Regions from separate parts of the Paraburkholderia sp. BL10I2N1 genome, predicted to be linked through region 1. Evidence: riboswitches for the same ligand, from Rfam matches in the RefSeq annotation. Region 1 holds a riboswitch; the other holds the start of a gene.
What was found. Region 1 has a riboswitch for manganese ahead of B0G77_RS31360 (sodium:calcium antiporter). Riboswitches for the same ligand answer to the same signal wherever they lie in the genome.

Region 1 (9,978 bases):
GCCAGGCCTTCGCGACCGCGCTCGCGACGCCTTCGGCCGGACATGCGCCGTTCGCCGTGATCGCCCGTCCGGGTGTGCCGACCAAGCCGCTCACGCTGTATGTGAACAAGGCACAGATTGACGGCGACTTCCACGGCAACGCAACGTGGGGCGCGTCGCAGGCGGGTATTGCAAAGGCGGTCGCCGAGTCGCTGGAAAACGGCACGTTGCCGCCGGAAGCGGAAAACGACTGGGTGGTCGTGTCGGCGAACTGGGTCAATCCGAAGACAGACGATCTCGACGCCGTCTACGAGAACAACTACCGCGCCTGCAAGAACGCGATTCTCGCCGCGCTGAAGGGCCTGCCGCATCGCGACGAAGTGTTTGCCGCCGCACGCGAAGTGTCGAACCCGTTCTACACCCCCAAACAACGCTAACAGACACGGCGCGAATCGCGCGCCTTACCCGGCCACTGTGCAAGGCGGGTAGCAACGGCAGCGCGGTCGCGGACACAGGAGACAGCTTCATGGAATACATTCGTCTGGGCCAGTCGGGCCTCAAAGTTTCGCGTCTGTGCCTCGGCACGATGAACATGGGCACGCCGCAATGGAAGCCCTGGATTTTCGACGAAGCGCAAAGCGAGCCGATCGTGCGTCACGCGCTCGAAGCGGGCGTCAACTTTATCGACCTCGCGGACTTCTATTCGACAGGCGTGGGCGAAGAGGTGGTCGGCCGGATTCTCAAGCGGCTGGCGCGCCGTGAGGAAATCGTCGTGACGACCAAGGTCGGTTACGACATGGGCACCTACCAGAATGCCGGCGGCCATTCGCGCAAGCACATCATGGATGGCATCGACGGCTCGCTCACGCGTCTGGGCATGGATTACGTCGACATCTACATGCTGCATTTCTTCGACGTGAACACGCCGGTCGAAGAAACGATGGGCGCGCTGAATGACATCGTGCGGGCGGGCAAGGCGCGCTACATCGGCGTGTCGACGATGTACACGTGGCAGTTCGCCAGGATCATGCAGGTCTGCGAGCGCAACGGCTGGCACAAGCCGATCAACATGCAACTGCAGCTGAACCTTGCCTATCGCGAGGAAGAGCGCGAGATGATTCCGTACTGTGTCGATCAGGGCGTCGGCGTGTCGGTGTTCAGCCCGCTTGCGCGTGGCCTCCTGACGAGCGACCCGAACTCCACGCGCAACCAGACCGATTTTTTCACCGCGCAGATGTATGGCGATGCGACATCGCGCGAAATCGCGGCGTCGGTGGCGCATGTGGCGGCACGGCGTGGCGTGAGCGCCGCGCAGATCGCGCAGGCCTGGGTGCTGAATCACGGCGGCGTATCGAGCATGCTGGTCGGCGCGGATACGCCGGCGCAGTTCGACAGCGCGCTTGCGGCACTCGACACGAAGTTCGATGCCGACGAACTCCATGAACTCGAACGCAACTACACGCCGTGCGATCTGATCAACGATTACACGGCAGGCCGGCGCATCGAGCGTGAGCCGCGCGCCGCGCAGGGCGCGTTTGTCGACACATTGGGAAGGGCAGCATGAGTCAATTTCTTCGTACTGGGCATTACATCGGCGGCGAGTGGTATGAGGCCGCCCCGGGCAACACGTATGCGGTTCGCAACCCGGCGACCGGCGAGCTGATCGCGGACGTCGCGAAAGGCGGCGCGGCCGAAACGGCGCAGGCCATTGCCGAGGCAGCGAAGGCATTGCCGGCGTGGCGTGCGCTGACCGCGAAAGAACGCTCGGCACGCGTGAAACGCTGGGGCGAGCTGATGCTCGAACACCGCGACGCGCTTGCCGAACTCATGACGCGCGAGCAGGGCAAGCCGCTCGCTGAGGCGCGCGGCGAGGTGGGCTACGCGGCAAGCTTCTTCGAATGGTTTGCCGAAGAAGCCAAACGAAGCTATGGCGATGTGATCCCGAGCCCGAATCCGAAGGCGAAGATCATTGTGACGCGCGAGCCGGTCGGCGTGGTCGCCGCGATCACGCCGTGGAATTTCCCGCTGGCCATGATCACGCGCAAGGCAGGGCCGGCGATTGCGGCCGGCTGCACGATGGTGCTCAAGCCGTCGGAAGAAACGCCGCTGTCCGCGTTTGCGCTGGCAGTGCTGGCCGAGCAGGCCGGCATTCCGGCGGGCGTGTTCAACATCGTATCGGGCGACGCGGTCGCGATCGGCGGTGTGCTGACCGCATCGCCCGTGGTGCGCAAGCTGTCGTTTACCGGCTCGACGCGGGTCGGCAAGCTGCTCGCGAAACAGTCGGCAGATACGCTGAAGAAGCTGTCGCTCGAACTCGGCGGGAACGCGCCGTTCATCGTGTTCGATGACGCGGATATTGACGCCGCCGTGCAGGGCGCGATGGCCTCGAAGTTCCGCAATACCGGCCAGACGTGCATATGCGTCAACCGTTTCTACGTGCAGGACGGTATCTACGATGCGTTTACGCAGGCGCTCACGAAGGCCGTGCAGGCGATGCGAGTGGGCAATGCGCTGGAAGGCGAAGTCGAGCAGGGCCCGCTCATCAACGAGGCCGCGCTGAAAAAGGTAGAAACGCATGTGGCCGATGCCTTGCAGAAAGGCGCGAAAACGTTGACAGGCGGCAAACGCCACGCGCTCGGCGGCACGTTCTACGAGCCGACGGTGCTGGTGGACGCATCGAAGTCGATGTTGATTGCCGCGGAAGAGACGTTCGGACCGGTCGCGGCGTGCTTCCGCTTCCATACTGAAGAAGAGGCGATCGCCGCCGCCAACGACACGCCGTTTGGCCTGTCCGCGTATTTCTACACGCGTGATCTGGGTCGTGCGTGGCGCGTCGCGGAGGCGCTTGAAAGCGGCATGGTCGGTATCAATGAGGGTATTCTGTCGACCGAAGTGGCGCCCTTCGGTGGCGTGAAGGAATCGGGGCTCGGCCGCGAAGGGTCAAAGTACGGTCTCGACGAGTACACGGAACTGAAGTACATGATGATGGGTGGCCTTGGCCGCTGACCCGCGCTGGACAGGCGTCGGCTTCAGGGGCGGTCGAAGCCGGCGCCTCGTCAGGCGGTCGCCTTGTACCGGCCGCGTTCGACCGTCTGAGAGGTCAGCAAAAGTGGCGAAACACAGGAGCTGAACGACGCCAGCCGAGGTTGATCTGCCGTCGCCCTCGCCCCGTGCGAACCCCGCGCCGGCCCGAAATCCGGCGCCCGTTTCCCGACGCGGGCGCCCATGACGTGTATCATTCGTCCCGGCGCTGTTCTGTGCCGGGAATTCCCACCTGGTTCGACCCTGTCGACCCCGAATTCCCCCGCACTTCGCCGCCCGCGTCAGGCTGAGCCGACGCACCAGCCCGCCTTTGCGCGCGCTCGAACCCCTACCGTGATTCCCAGCACCGATGTCAGTCTCCGAACTCAAACGCCGCCGTACCTTTGCGGTCATTTCCCACCCCGACGCAGGGAAGACCACGCTTACTGAAAAGCTGCTGCTGTTTTCGGGCGCGATCCAGATCGCGGGCACCGTGAAGGGCCGCAAGAGCAATCGCTACGCGACGTCCGACTGGATGGAAATCGAAAAGCAGCGCGGTATTTCGGTGGCGAGTTCGGTGATGCAGTTCGAGTACGGCGACGCCGTGATCAACCTGCTCGACACACCGGGCCACGAGGATTTCTCTGAAGATACGTATCGGGTGCTGACCGCGGTCGACGCGGCCGTGATGGTGATCGACGGCGCAAACGGCGTCGAAGCGCAGACGCTCAAGCTGCTGGAAGTGTGCCGCAGCCGCAAGACGCCGATCGTCACGTTCATCAACAAGCTGGACCGCGAAGTGCGCGAGCCGCTCGAGCTGCTCGATGAAATCGAGCAGCACCTCGGCGTGGCGGCAGTGCCGTTCACGTGGCCGATCGGGATGGGCAAGGACTTTCAGGGCGTCTACGATATCCAGCGCGACCAGGTCCGTGTGTTCCGCGCGGGCCAGGACACGGCGGGCGGCGCGGTGGAAACGCTGCAGCACATCACCGACGAAGCAGGCGAGAAGCGCTTCGGCATGGCGTGGACGCGCGCCAAGGATGAAGTCGAGCTGATCACGGGCGCCTCGCCGACATTCGATCGCGACGCGTTCCTGGCTGGCGAGCAGTCGCCCGTGCTGTTCGGTTCGGCGATCAACAACTTCGGCGTGAAGGAAATTCTCGATGCGCTGGTCGACCTGGCGCCCCCCCCGTCGATGCGCATGACGGTCCAGCGTCCGGTGCAGCCGGACGAGCCGAAGTTCACCGGCGTGGTGTTCAAGGTGCAGGCGAACATGGATCTGGCGCACCGCGACCGGGTGGCGTTCATCCGCGTGTGTTCGGGGCATTTCGAGCGTGGCATGGCGCTGAAGGTCACACGCTCCGGCAAGACGTTCCGTGCGAACAACGTTGTGACGTTTCTGTCGCAGCGTCGCGAGACGGTCAGCGAAGCGTATCCGGGCGACATCATCGGCATTCCGAACCACGGCACGCTGAGCCTCGGCGATACGCTGACTGAAGGCGAAATGCTGCAGTTCGTCGGTTTGCCGTTCTTCGCGCCGGAAATCTTCCAGACCGTCGAAGTGGTCGATCCGATGCGCGCCAAGCAACTCGGCGAGGCGCTCAAGCAGCTCGGCGAAGAAGGGGCGATCCAGGTGTTCCGCCCGGCGCACGGCGGCTCGATGATTCTCGGCGCGGTCGGTCAGCTGCAGTTCGAGGTGGTGTCGCACCGGCTGTCGACGGAATACAAGGTGGACGTGCGGATCATGCCTGCACGCTACCGGATGTCGCGTTGGGTCACCTGCGACGATGCCGCGGAACTGCGTCGCTTCACGGATTCGTACGCCGCCCGGATCGCGCTCGACGCATCCAACGCGCCGACGTATCTCGCCTCGCACATCTCCGAAATCGAGGTTGCACAGAAAGCCTGGCCGAAAATCGTCTTCAACGAATTGCGCGAGCACTCCGGCGCGCCGTTCAAGAAGGCGATGTAAGGTAGACGCTCGCTGTACCACGCCGGGCGCGGGTCGGCCCGGCGGCTTCAACCCATCTTCAGCACTTCCTCGCGCAGCCAGCCAGCGAACGCCTGCACGTGTTCGAGCGCCGCATGCCGCTGCACGACATCGAGCCAGTAGCCAAACGGGCCGCTGACCTCGATCTCCGACATCCGCACGAGACTTTCATCCGCCAGCTCATCGACGATCATGTTGCGATCGACGATCGCAAGGCCGACGCCCTTGCGTGCTGCGTTGATCGCCTGCTGCAGGTTCGAAAACTCGATGCCTTCTTCCGCGTAGTGCGCCGGGAGTCCAGCGGTCTGGAGCCACGCCGGCCACAGGTTGAGTCGCGCTTCGTTGTGCAGTACGTGCAGCGCCGGCATTTTGCCGAGCAGTGCTTCCAGCGGTTCCCCAGCGAGTTTCGGCGCCCCGACGAGCGTGTGGCGCTCGATCATCAGCAGCTCGGACTGCGCGTCAGGTAACCCTTCGCGACCGAAGCGGATGTTGCAGTGACAGTCGTCGGTAGGTTCGGTGCGCACCGACAGTTCCACATCGGGTAGCTCGACGGCGAGCGACCCGAGCCGTGGCGAGAACCACTGCGTGGCGAACGTGGGTGGCACCGACAGCACGAGCCGGCGTCGTCCGCGCCCGGTGGTGAGCTGCCGCGTGCCGCGCTCGATCGTGTCGAACGCCTCCGATACGCACGGCAGCAGTTGCAGGCCCGCCGCGGTCAGTTTGATGCCTTTGTGGTCACGTTCGAAGAGTTTCGCGCCGAGCGACTCCTCGAGAATCTTGATCTGCCGGCTCACCGCGCCCTGGGTGACGCACAGCGCCGTGGCAGCCCGGTTGAAGCTCAGGTGACGAGCCGTCTCCTCGAAGAAGCGCAACGCGATCAGCGATGGCAAGCGCCGCATGTTCTGGTCCTTCTGTATTTTCTGAAGTTTCGGCGGCGCGCCGCATGGGTTTGTCTCCGCTACCCGCGTGTGCCCCGATGGTTCGGCGGCCTTCCGTCGCGTAGACCTGCGATGCCGCAGGCGTTACGCAGGCAGAGCGGGTCACGGGGCGAATGTTACCGCCAGTCCGTGCAAGTTTCAGCGCTGCGCGCTGACTTTTCATGACGCAGTGCGACGAATACCTTTGATTCCTGGCACCTAGCGCTTCAAGGTGACGATCAGATAGCCCAGGTAGAGCAGGCCGTTGATCAGCAGCGCCCAGACCGGGAGCCCCTGCGCCCGCGCATTCACGCGCATCCATGCGCCGGCTGCGAGCGTGACGACGATCCCGGTAACGACCTCGACGCGCGGCTCCCACGGCGTCAGCAGAATACCGATGGCGGGCAGCAGCGTGCCCTGAAAGACCATCGCGCCGGTGATATTGCCGAATGCCAGCGTGTCCTTGCCGCGGCGGATCCACAGGATGCTGTTGACCTTTTCGGGCAGTTCGGTCGCGATCGGGATGATCAGGAGCGACAGCAGCAACGGCGAAACACCGAGTCCTTGCGAGACCCCGCGCACACCGTGAATGAAGCCCTCCGCGCCCCAGACCAGCAGCGCCACGGCAAGCAGCAGCTGGATGACGATGGTAGCGAGATGGGTCGGCAGCCCGATGCGCGACAGCAGCATGGTGCCGGGCGCCTCGGTGCCGTGACCACCCGCGACCAGTTTGTCCGACGCGCGGAACGTCATCACCACATAGGTAGCGTAGACACCCACCATCGCAAGGCTGAACAGCACCCGTACGGCCATCCGCTCATGCGGTACGTACATCGCAGCGGCGGCGAGGAAAAATGCGCAGAGGAAATAGTTCAGGTCGCGTGTAAATCCCGTGCGTTCCGGCGTCACCCGTCCGGCGATGCCGCGTGAACGCAGCACGGCGAGCGTCATCAGAAAGGTTGAAAGCGTTGACAGCATGAGCGGCGCCCCCAGAATTGCACCGACCCCGATCTCCTGGTTGACGTTGCCGCTTGTCGCGCCGCCAGCAATAGCCAGCAAGGGGACGATGGTTTCGGGCAATGCAGTGCCGACGGCAGCAAACAGCGATCCGGTGACGCCTTCCGAGATTTTCAGCCGTTCACCGAGGTGTTCGAGCGCGTTGGTGAAGAGTTCGGCCGCCACGAGAATGACGAGCAGCATGACGGCAAGTTCGAGGAGCAGCGAGGTCATGCGCACCCCTTTGCACTGCGTGAGTGGAATGGCATAGCGGCGGGATGCAGGCAGCGGTATAGCTTCAAGGGAGTCTCCGGGGTCGGACGAATACGAACCATGACGCGCCGCTTCCCGTCCGACCCGGACGAAGCTGTGCGCCAGTGGTCTCGCCAAACCGTTCGGTCGAATGCGCCATGGCGCCAGGCCAGGTGTGTTGACGCGTTCTCCTCCGGGGCAGGAGGAAGGCTACTCCCCAGTGACCGGGCGATTCTAGCGACAGTCAGCGCTTTCAACAAGCTTGCCGGGCGTGAAGTGCTCGCAATGAAGCCGGTTTGCGCCCTCCCGTATCCCCCAGACTTCGCCTATCCTGATGATGGCGCGCGCGTTTACCGTTTGCCGTTTCCCGAAACGCGCCACCTGACCTCGCCTCGCGGAGCGCCTGTGACCGTTCGCAATCTCGACGCCTTGTTTCAACCGAAGTCTGTCGCCGTGATCGGCGCCTCGAAGCGGGCCGGCAGCATCGGCGCGATGGTCTGGACGCGCGTGCTGGAAGGCGGTTTCGAAGGCCCGCTGTGGCCGGTCAATCCAAAACACCACGAACTCGACGGCCGCCCGGTGTTCGCCGATGCCGGTGATCTGCCCGAAGCGCCGACGGTCGCGCTCATCTGCACGCCGCCCGCCACATGGGCGGCAATCGTGCACCGTCTTGGCGGCATGGGGACGCGCGCGGCGATCATCGTCGGTCAAGCGCGCACGGACGACGATCGCACCGGGCTGCGTCATGCACTTGCAGCGGCGCGGCCGCATCTGCTGCGTATCGTCGGGCCGGGCAGTCTCGGCGTCGTCAGCCCTGCATTGCGGGCGCATCTTGGCGCGCCGTTGTGCACGGTGAAGGCAGGCGGTGTCGCGTGGGTGTCGCAGTCGAATGCGCTGACGAACGCCGTGCTTGGCTGGGCGCATGCACGTGGACTCGGTTTCTCGCACGCGGTTGCGCTGGGCGATGAAGCGGACGTCGATGCCGGCGACGTGCTCGACTATCTGGCGAGCGATCCCGGTACGCGCGCGATCCTGCTCGAACTCGATTCGGTGCGCGCTGCGCGCAAGTTCATGTCGGCGGCGCGCGCGGCTGCGCGCAACAAGCCGGTGCTTGCCTTGCGGGCCGGCCGCTCCGATCCCGCCGATGCGCTCTACACGGCGGCTTTCCGTCGTGCCGGGATGGTGCGTGTCGATTCGCTCGACGATCTGCTCGATGAAATCGAAACGCTCGGCGTAGGCCGCGTTGCCGCCAGCGATACCGCGACGATCATCACCAGCGACCGGGGCGTGGCGCTGCTCTCGTGTGACGCCTTCACCGCTGCCGGCGACACGCTCGCACATTGGCCGGAGCAGGTGACCGAAGCGCTAGCACAGGCGTTGCCGCAAGCCGTGTCCGGCAATCCCCTGCTGCTCGGCGACAACGCGCGGCCTGAGCACTTCGGCAAAGCGCTCGAAGTGCTCGCGCCGCATCGTGCGACCGGGACGGCGTTCGTGGTTCATACGTCGACGCATGGCGCGCCGGTGGCCGAGGTGGCGCAGGCGCTGATCGCGCATCAGAAGTTCGCTTATCGTGGGCTGCTGGCGTGCTTCTTTGGCGGCGTCGACACGGCGACTCGCGATGCGCTGCACGCGCAGGGCATTCCGGTTCACACGACGCCACAACGGCTTGCCAGCGCGTTCGCGCGTCTCGTCGATTACAGGCTGGGCCGCGAACTGCTGATGCAGACGCCGGAAGGTTTGCCCGCGCAGTTGCCGGGTTCGATAGGGGCGGCGCAGGCAGAGGCGCAGGGGGCGCTCGCGGCGGCAGAGGGCGAGTTGTCCAATCAGGCGACGAGTGGCATCAGCAACGAAGCCATAACCGAAGCAAAAAGCGAGGCGCCCCCGGTACGGCTAACGGGCGAAGCCGCCGCACGCCTCTTCGGTCACTTCGGCCTGGCCGTCGAGCCAAAGGAGACGGCGGAGGAAATCGTTGTCGATATCACGGTGGAACTGCACGACGACGATAACTTCGGCCCGGTCTTCCTGTTTACCGCGCCGTCGCCTGACGACGTATCGCCGCCGATGCGCGCCTATGGTTTGCCGCCCCTCAATCCGATCCTCGCGCGCGACATCGTCTCGCGCTCGCCGTACGCGCGACGCGTACCTGCCGAGCCGTCGCTCGTTGCGCTGACGGCGCTGTCGCAGGCGGTTTGCGACGTTCGCGAGATCGTGGGCCTGTCGCTTGCGCTGCGCGTGTTTCGGACGCGAACGGTCGTCGTTGCGCCCTGTATCCGGCTCGCACGCAAGCGCAGCCGCCTCGCGATCATGCCGTATCCGCGCCGCTTCGAAGAAACGCTCGACTGGAACGGCCTGCATGTGACGATCCGCCCGATCCGCCCGGAGGACGAGGCGGCGCACAGCGAATTGGTGAAAGCGATGACGCCCGACGATCTGCGGTTGCGTTTCTTTGGCGCGGTGCGCGGCTTCGATCATTCCCAGCTCGCGCGGATGACGCAGATCGACTACGACCGTGAAATGGCCCTGATCGCGACGATCACCGATGAACATGGCTCGGAGCACACGCTGGGCGTGGTGCGCGCAATTTCAGACCCGGACAACGAGACGGCCGAATTCGCGGTGGCGGTGCGCTCGGATCAGAAGGGGCACAAGCTCGGGCGCCTGCTGATGGAGCGGATCATTGCCTACGCGCGGGCGCGCGGCACACATTGGCTGGTGGGTGAAGCGCTGCGCGAGAATGCACCGATGATCCGGCTTGCGCAGGCATGTGGCTTTACCGCGGCGCGGACGGAGGATCCCGCCGTCGTGGGGTTCAGGCTCGCGCTG
Region 2 (7,110 bases), on a different contig from region 1:
TGCGTAGTCGGCGCGGCGGATCACGGCAGGCGTAGCGGTGTCGGACATGGTGGTTTTGGTGTGGAGAGTGCAGGGTGGCCGCCACGCGCGCACGGTGCGCCGGACGAGCCTGTCGGGCCATTGTACAAAGCCTTGCCGCTTCATGCGGGCGAACTTTTTACCGATGGCTCGGGTCAGCGTATTATCAGGCCGCCGTGCCTGGACGCGCGGCCTGGATCAGAAGCTGAAGAAACACAAGGAAGACCATGACGCTCGACCGATGGACCCGTCGCGCCGCGCTGGTACTGGCGGCACTGGCAGGGATGCTTTCCGGCTGTACGACCTACGTGGAGACCCAGGTCACGGCCTTCTCCGACTGGAGCGGCAGCGACACTACCCGCACTTACGCGTTCGAGCGCAGCCCCGACCAGCAGAACAATCTCGAACAGTCGACCTACGAACAGCTCGTCGCACACGAGCTCGCCACCCACGCGTTCCAGCGCGTCAGCCTGTCGGAAGCGCGCTATCTGGTGGCGCTCAGCTACGGGATCCGTAGCGATATGGTGACGGTTTCGCAGCCCGTCTATTACAACCCGTGGCCAGCGCCGTACTACTGGGGGCGTCCAATGATCGATCCGTGGGGACCGTTCGGCCCGTTCCCGGCGGGCTATGTCGATCAGAGCTATCCGGTCTACACGCATGTGCTCGGTATCCGCATCACCCAGCGCGCGACCGGCAAGGAGGTGTACAAGGTGACGGCGCGCAACTCGGGTGCCGAATCGTCGCTGGTGCGCGCCATGCCTTATCTTGCGCGCAGCGCGCTGTCGGGCTTCCCGCTTGGCAACGGCGCCGTGCAGACCGTGAAGCTCCCAGTCGACAGCAACGGAGCAGTGCCTTCGAACGAAGTGGCGGCGTCGCCTGCTTCCGGTGCGCCTGCTTCCGCGCCGAAGGTCGCGCAGTAACTTACGCCGCCATGTTCAGCGAGCAGGATGCGCGGATGAAAAACAGCCGGCCACTTCACGGGCCGGCTTTTTTGTGCGGACAGGATCGGCAAACGATGCCGCTCAAGCGCCCACGCCGAAGAGTGCGAGCGCTCCAAGCACGACGAACATCACTGCGGCGATACCGTGCACGAGCTTGGTCGGCAGCCGGTGGGCGAACCGGTCGCCCAGCAGGATCGCCGGCACGTTGGCGATCATCATGCCGAGCGTCGTTCCTGCAACCACCCAGAAGAAGTCGTGAAAGCGGGCGGCGAGCGCGACCGTGGCGATCTGCGTCTTGTCGCCCATTTCCGCGAGGAAGAACGTCACCACCGTCGCGCCGAACACGCCAAGCCGGCTGCGGTTGGTGTTGGCTTCTTCGTCGTCGAGTTTGTCCGGCACGAGAATCCACAGCCCCATACCGATGAACGAAGCGGCGAGCGCCCAGCGCATGAGAGTCGGTGTGACGAGCGTGCCGAGCCATGCGCCCAGCGCGCCGGCGCCCGCGTGATTGACCAGCGTGGCGACGAGGACCCCGAGAATGATCGGTAGCGGCTTGCGATAGCGGGCAGCGAGGACGAGCGAAAGCAGTTGCGTCTTGTCGCCGATTTCAGCGAGCGCGACAGCGCCGGTCGAGATCAGAAAGGCTTGATGCACGGTGTGATGGTTCCTCGGGCCGGAATATGCACGAGCGACGACCCACTACGCGCCGGGCCCCGTTGCGGCGGTGGTGGATCATCGGTCTCGCCAGGCCAGAGGCTGCGTCTGCCATGGCCTTACAGGCCAAGTCTGTTGACAGGCGCCCCCGCGTGTCACGCGTGTGGCGCAGGCGTTTCGGCTTGCGCGGGCGTGTTGCGGGGCGGCTACTCCCCAATGAGGGGCGGATTATAGCATCGGTGTTTGCACGCACGGCGAAGTGTCCGGGAAGCAAACGTTTTACAGAAAGTAAAGCCGGGCGACTTGCCGAACTGGGTCGACGAATCGAGTGATCCCATTAATGACGGGCTTTTGGAGGTAAGGTACAAAATCGTCTGACCTTCCGTCGCGCGGGCGACACGGATACAGATGGATACGTCTTTTGTGGCTGATTTAATTCAGAATGTTCAGTATGATTCCGGCGATTCCACGGGGGAGTCCGAGTCGAATTAACCCTCATGGCCTTGCCGCCCGGCCCTAAATAATTCCGGGCGAATGCCGTTAATTCGCTGAACACATAACAAGACTGGATCAACCCCCGGTTGGCGTCTACTAGAGCTGGGTTATGCGTCCACGTCGCGCCGTTGGCCGGCGCGTGCGATGAGACGCCCGTAGCCCTGGCAGCTTTCAATCGTGCGAACACCGATATGCCCGATCTGCACTGGACCATTCCGGTTGCTCGCTGGTCTTCCTGGCCTGCCGTCGCAGCCACCGCCCCCGATATTGGCTTTATCGAGCCGATCGTGCGTCGGCGTCTGAGCACGCTGTCGCGGGCGGCGCTCAAGGTCGCGCACGACTGCGTCGGCGATCTGGCTGGCGTGCGTGTCGTATTCGCGTCGCGGCACGGCGAATTGCGCCGTACCACCGACATCCTGCGCACGATCAGCGCGGGCGAGCCCGTTTCGCCGACCGCGTTCAGCCTGTCGGTTCTCAACGCGATGACGGGCGTGTTCAGCATTGCGCGTAGCGACCGGTCAGCTGCCAACGCCATTTCGGCGGGGGCCGAAACAGTCGGTTATGCGATGCTCGAAGCGCACGCCCAATACGCGGCGGATCCCGCCACGCCCGTGCTGATCGTCTACGCCGACGAACCGGCGGATCCAGCCTACGGCACGATCGAAGATGAGGTGCAGGGCGGCGCACTCGCGATCCTGCTGGATGCGGGTCGCGCCGAAGGGCAACTGACGTGTGCACTCACCCGCGCGCCTGCGGCGGACGCTGCGCCCGCCTGCTTTCCGACGCAGAGCCAGGCGCTGGAGCATTGTCTCGACACGCACTCGGCGGCCGCGTGGCAAGGCGCGAGTGCGACCTGGCACTGGAGCTGGCATGATGGCGCGGCTTGATTTCGCATGGCGCCTGTGCGCCACCGGCATGGCCTTCGTGGTGTTCGGCGTGTGCGGCGTGCTGTTTTCGGTGCTCGTGTTCCCGCTCGCCTGGTTGTGGCCGCATCGAGCGTCGCGTCAGCTTGCGGTGACGACGGTCATCCACTGGTTTTTCCGGGCGCTGGTCGCCGTGCTGCGGCGCGGCGGTGTGATGGACCTGAAAGTGCAGGGCGGCGACGCGCTGCGTACGTGCCGTCCTGCGATCATCGTCGCGAATCACCCGACTTATCTCGACGTGATGGTGCTGCTCTCGCTTACGCCACACGCGTGCTGCGTCGTGAAGAACGCGCATTGGAGCAATCCGTGCTTCTACGGCATCGTGCGTGCGGCCGAATATGTGAGCAATGCGGATCCTGTCGAACTCGTCGAAGCCGGTAGCCGGCAGCTCGAAGCCGGCTACACGATGATCATTTTCCCGGAAGGAACCCGCAGCCCCGCGCCGAACCGCCTGCATGCGTTTTCACGCGGCTTCGCGCACATGGCGCTGAAGGCGGGCGCGCCGATCCTGCCGGTGCTGATGGATTGCGATCCTCCGGCCTTCACCAAGCAGATGCGCTGGTACAACGTGCCGGCGCGTGCATTCCGCATGCGCGTTAGCGTGCTTGAACCCCTCGGGGTCGACTGTCTTGCCGCCCACGATACTCCGCCGGCGATTGCCGCGCGCACCGTGACCAGCGCTATCGAGGCGCACATTACACAGCATCTGTTCGATTATGGATTCTTTAAAACTGGAAATTAAGCAGCTCCTGATCGAAGCACTTGATCTGGAAGACCTGAGCCCTGCCGACATCGACGACGATGCGCCGCTCTTCGACACCGACGGTATCGGTCTCGATTCGATCGACGCGCTCGAAATCGGCATCGTTTTGCGAAAACAATACCAACTGACCATCGCTGCAAACGACGAACGCACGCGCGAGCACTTCCGCTCGATCAATACTCTGGCCGCGCTCGTCGCGAGCCAGCGCGAGCCGGCGCATGCAGCTGACGAAACCGTCAAAAAAGGGGAATAAATCGTGACCGACGCAGAGATCCTTGAGCGCATCCGCGCCATCTTCAAAGAGAACTTCGCGATAGAGCCTGAGCGTGTGACGCCAGAGGCTCATCTGTTCGAAGACCTCGATCTGGACAGTATCGATGCCGTCGACCTCGCGATCAAGCTGCAGGAAATGACCGGTCGTCGCATCAAGCCGGAAGAATTCAGGTCGGTGCGCACGGTGGGCGACGTGATCGGCGCAGTCGAGTCGCTGCTCGCGGCGCAGGGCTGATGCAACCGGCTCAGTCGGGTGCGCAGGGGCCAGCCGCCGGCAGGATGGCGCGCGTCGTCATGCAGGTGCTGTTGAAGCTGGCCTATCCGGCGTTGATCCTGAGTGCATGGAAGTGGGATACGCCGCGCTATATCGGGCTGATGCTGCTGGCCATTCTCTGGCTGCAGCGTTTCGCCGGCACAGGCAGCTTCGCGTCCTCGCTGCGTCGTTTGACGGCTGTCGACTGGTGGGTCGCCGGCTTGCTGAGCTGCGCGTCGGCCGCGATCGTGTTGACCAACAGCGAGATGTTGCTGCGTATCTATCCTTCGCTCGTGAATCTCGGTTTGTTGATCGCGTTCGGCGCAACGCTCGTGCGCGGCCCGACGATGATCGAGAAATTCGCCCGCATCCGCACGCCTGATCTCAGCGCGTCCGCAGTGCTGTATACGCGTCGCGTCACGCAGATCTGGTGTGCGTTCTTCGCGGTGAACGGCGCGTTTTCGGCTTACACGGCGTTCTACTGGACACGCGATGCGTGGTCTCTCTATAACGGCGCGATTGCCTATGGGCTGGTCGGCGTGCTGCTGGTCGGAGAAATCGCGTGGCGCTATCTGGTGCTGATGCCGCGTGCCGCGCGCTCGGAGGCTGCATGATCGCGCTGCATGACCTGCTGTGCGCCGTGCGGCCCGATGCGACGCCGGTTTGCCGCGATGGCGACAGGTTGCTGGATTTCGCCGCGTTCCGCGCGCGCGTGCGGGCGATTGCCGCGATGCTGCGCGTGCAGCCCGCGGCGAGACGTTATGCGCTGTGTGTCGATGATCCGTTCGACTTCGCGTCGGCGCTCTTTGCGCTCTTTGCATGCGGCAAGGAGCCGGTCATTCCCGCGAACGCGACGCCCGGCTATCTGGCCGACCTGTCCGGCGCATTCGATGCAGTGCTGACGGATGCCGATCTGCAGGATCCCGGCACGCCCGCGCTGCCGGACGAACACAGCAGCACGTCGATCGATCCGGATGCGCCACTCACGCTGTTCACGTCGGGCAGCAGCGGCACACCGAAGCCGATCCACAAAACACTCGCCCAGTTCAACGCCGAGGTGCACACGCTCGAAGGGCAATGGGGCGCGCTCGTCGCCGACGCGACGATGCTCGCGAGCGTGCCGCATCACCACATCTACGGGCTGCTGTTTCGGGTGCTGTGGCCGCTTGCTGCAGGGCGCGCCTTCGATCGCACGATCACCACCGAACCGTTGCATCTCCAGGAACGGATCGACAGGTGCGGCGCGACGGTTGTCGTGTCGACACCTGCGCAACTTTCGCGCTGGCCTGCGTTGTCCGGATTCGCGACGCTGTCGCCGGTGCCGCGCGCGTTCTTTTCGTCGGGCGGTCCGCTTGCCGCTGAAGCCGCTTTTGAATACGCCAACGCGTTCGGCGCAGCTCCGTTCGAGATCTACGGCAGCACCGAGACGGGCGGCATCGCCTGGCGCCGGCAAAACGAATCGGCTGCCTGGCAGCCCGTGACCGGGATCGAAGTGCGTCGCGAAGAAGACGGCGCGCTCAATGTGCGTTCACCGCATCTGGGTCACGACGGCTGGCATCGTACCGACGACGCAATTTCCTTCGACGACGACGGCCGCTTCCGCCTGGCGGGCCGCCTCGATCGCGTGATCAAGCTCGATGGCAAGCGCGTGTCGCTGCCCGAACTCGAAGTACGGCTCGCGCTGCACCCCTACGTCGCCCAGGCCGCCGTGGTGCCGCTTGAAGGCGCGACGCGCGAGCGCGTCGGCGCACTTGTCGCGCTCACCGACGCAGGCAGCGACGCGCTGCGAGGCGAAGGGCGGCTGGCGCTCGCGAAAACGTTGCGCCGTCATCTTGCGGCCTATTTCGACGTCGTCGTGCTGCCGCGCCACTGGCGCTTCCGGATCGCGTTGCCGTTCGATGAGCGCGGCAAGCTGCCGGTCGCCGCGGTTGCCGCTGCGTTCGGCGCGCGCGAGGACGGCGTCGAAGTACTCGCCGAAGCACGCAGCGGTGACACGGTGCGCTATGAGCTGCGCGTGCCGCCGACGCTCGTCCACTTCGCCGGCCACTTTCCCGGTCTGCCGATCCTGCCGGGTGTCGTGCAGGTCGACTGGGCGGCGCGCCTTGCTTGCGCGCATGTTGCCGGCGTACGGGCGATCGCGTCGGTCGACCGGCTGAAGTTCATGGCGCCGGTGTTGCCGGGCGCGATACTGGACCTGACGCTCGCGCATGATGCGTCGCGGCGTCGCGTGCAGTTCAACTTTCGGCATGAGGGGCGCGACTGCTCGTCCGGCGTGATCGTGTATCGGGAGCGCGCATGAACTTCGCCCCCTGTATCGTCATCCCGATCTACAACCACAAGGACGCGATCGCCTCGACCGTTGCGAATCTCGTGGTGCACGGTTTGCCGCTCTTCATCGTCGACGACGGTAGCGACGAGGCGACGCAGCAGGTGCTCGCCGCGCTGGCCGAACGTTACGCAGGGCAGCTCACGTTGCTGCGCCTGCCCGTCAACGGCGGCAAGGGCGCGGCGGTGATGGCCGGCCTGCGCGCAGCGCGCGCGGCCGGCTACACGCATGCGCTGCAGATCGACGCCGATGGCCAGCACGATGCCGCCGATGTTCCGCGCTTCCTCGATGCCGCGCGCGCCGAGCCTGGCGCGGTGATTCTGGGGCGGCCGGTCTATGACGACAGCGTGCCGAAGTCGCGCCTCTATGGCCGCTACCTGACGCATGTGTGGGTGTGGATCGAAACGCTGTCGTTCGATATCCGCGACTCGATGTGCGGCTTCCGGATGTATCCGCTCGAC

Region 2: linked by a shared signal. The riboswitch ahead of B0G77_RS10930 (TMEM165/GDT1 family protein) and the one ahead of B0G77_RS31360 (sodium:calcium antiporter) in region 1 are both predicted to bind manganese.

The regions. Positions count from the first base shown of each region.
Region 1 covers NZ_SNWA01000002.1:2,033,049-2,043,026, forward strand. Annotated here, with positions in the region: gene fae (formaldehyde-activating enzyme) at 1-416, shown strand, start outside; gene B0G77_RS31340 (aldo/keto reductase) at 506-1,543, shown strand; gene B0G77_RS31345 (NAD-dependent succinate-semialdehyde dehydrogenase) at 1,540-2,985, shown strand; gene B0G77_RS31350 (peptide chain release factor 3) at 3,371-4,972, shown strand; gene B0G77_RS31355 (LysR family transcriptional regulator) at 5,020-5,889, opposite strand; gene B0G77_RS31360 (sodium:calcium antiporter) at 6,127-7,137, opposite strand; yybP-ykoY riboswitch at 7,219-7,386, opposite strand; gene B0G77_RS31365 (GNAT family N-acetyltransferase) at 7,561-9,978, shown strand, end outside.
Region 2 covers NZ_SNWA01000001.1:2,322,393-2,329,502, forward strand. Annotated here, with positions in the region: gene pepN (aminopeptidase N) at 1-48, opposite strand, end outside; gene B0G77_RS10925 (DUF4136 domain-containing protein) at 246-941, shown strand; gene B0G77_RS10930 (TMEM165/GDT1 family protein) at 1,044-1,616, opposite strand; yybP-ykoY riboswitch at 1,628-1,843, opposite strand; gene B0G77_RS10935 (beta-ketoacyl synthase chain length factor) at 2,303-2,998, shown strand; gene B0G77_RS10940 (lysophospholipid acyltransferase family protein) at 2,982-3,776, shown strand; gene B0G77_RS10945 (phosphopantetheine-binding protein) at 3,751-4,050, shown strand; gene B0G77_RS10950 (acyl carrier protein) at 4,054-4,305, shown strand; gene B0G77_RS10955 (hypothetical protein) at 4,305-4,937, shown strand; gene B0G77_RS10960 (AMP-binding protein) at 4,934-6,622, shown strand; gene B0G77_RS10965 (glycosyltransferase family 2 protein) at 6,619-7,110, shown strand, end outside.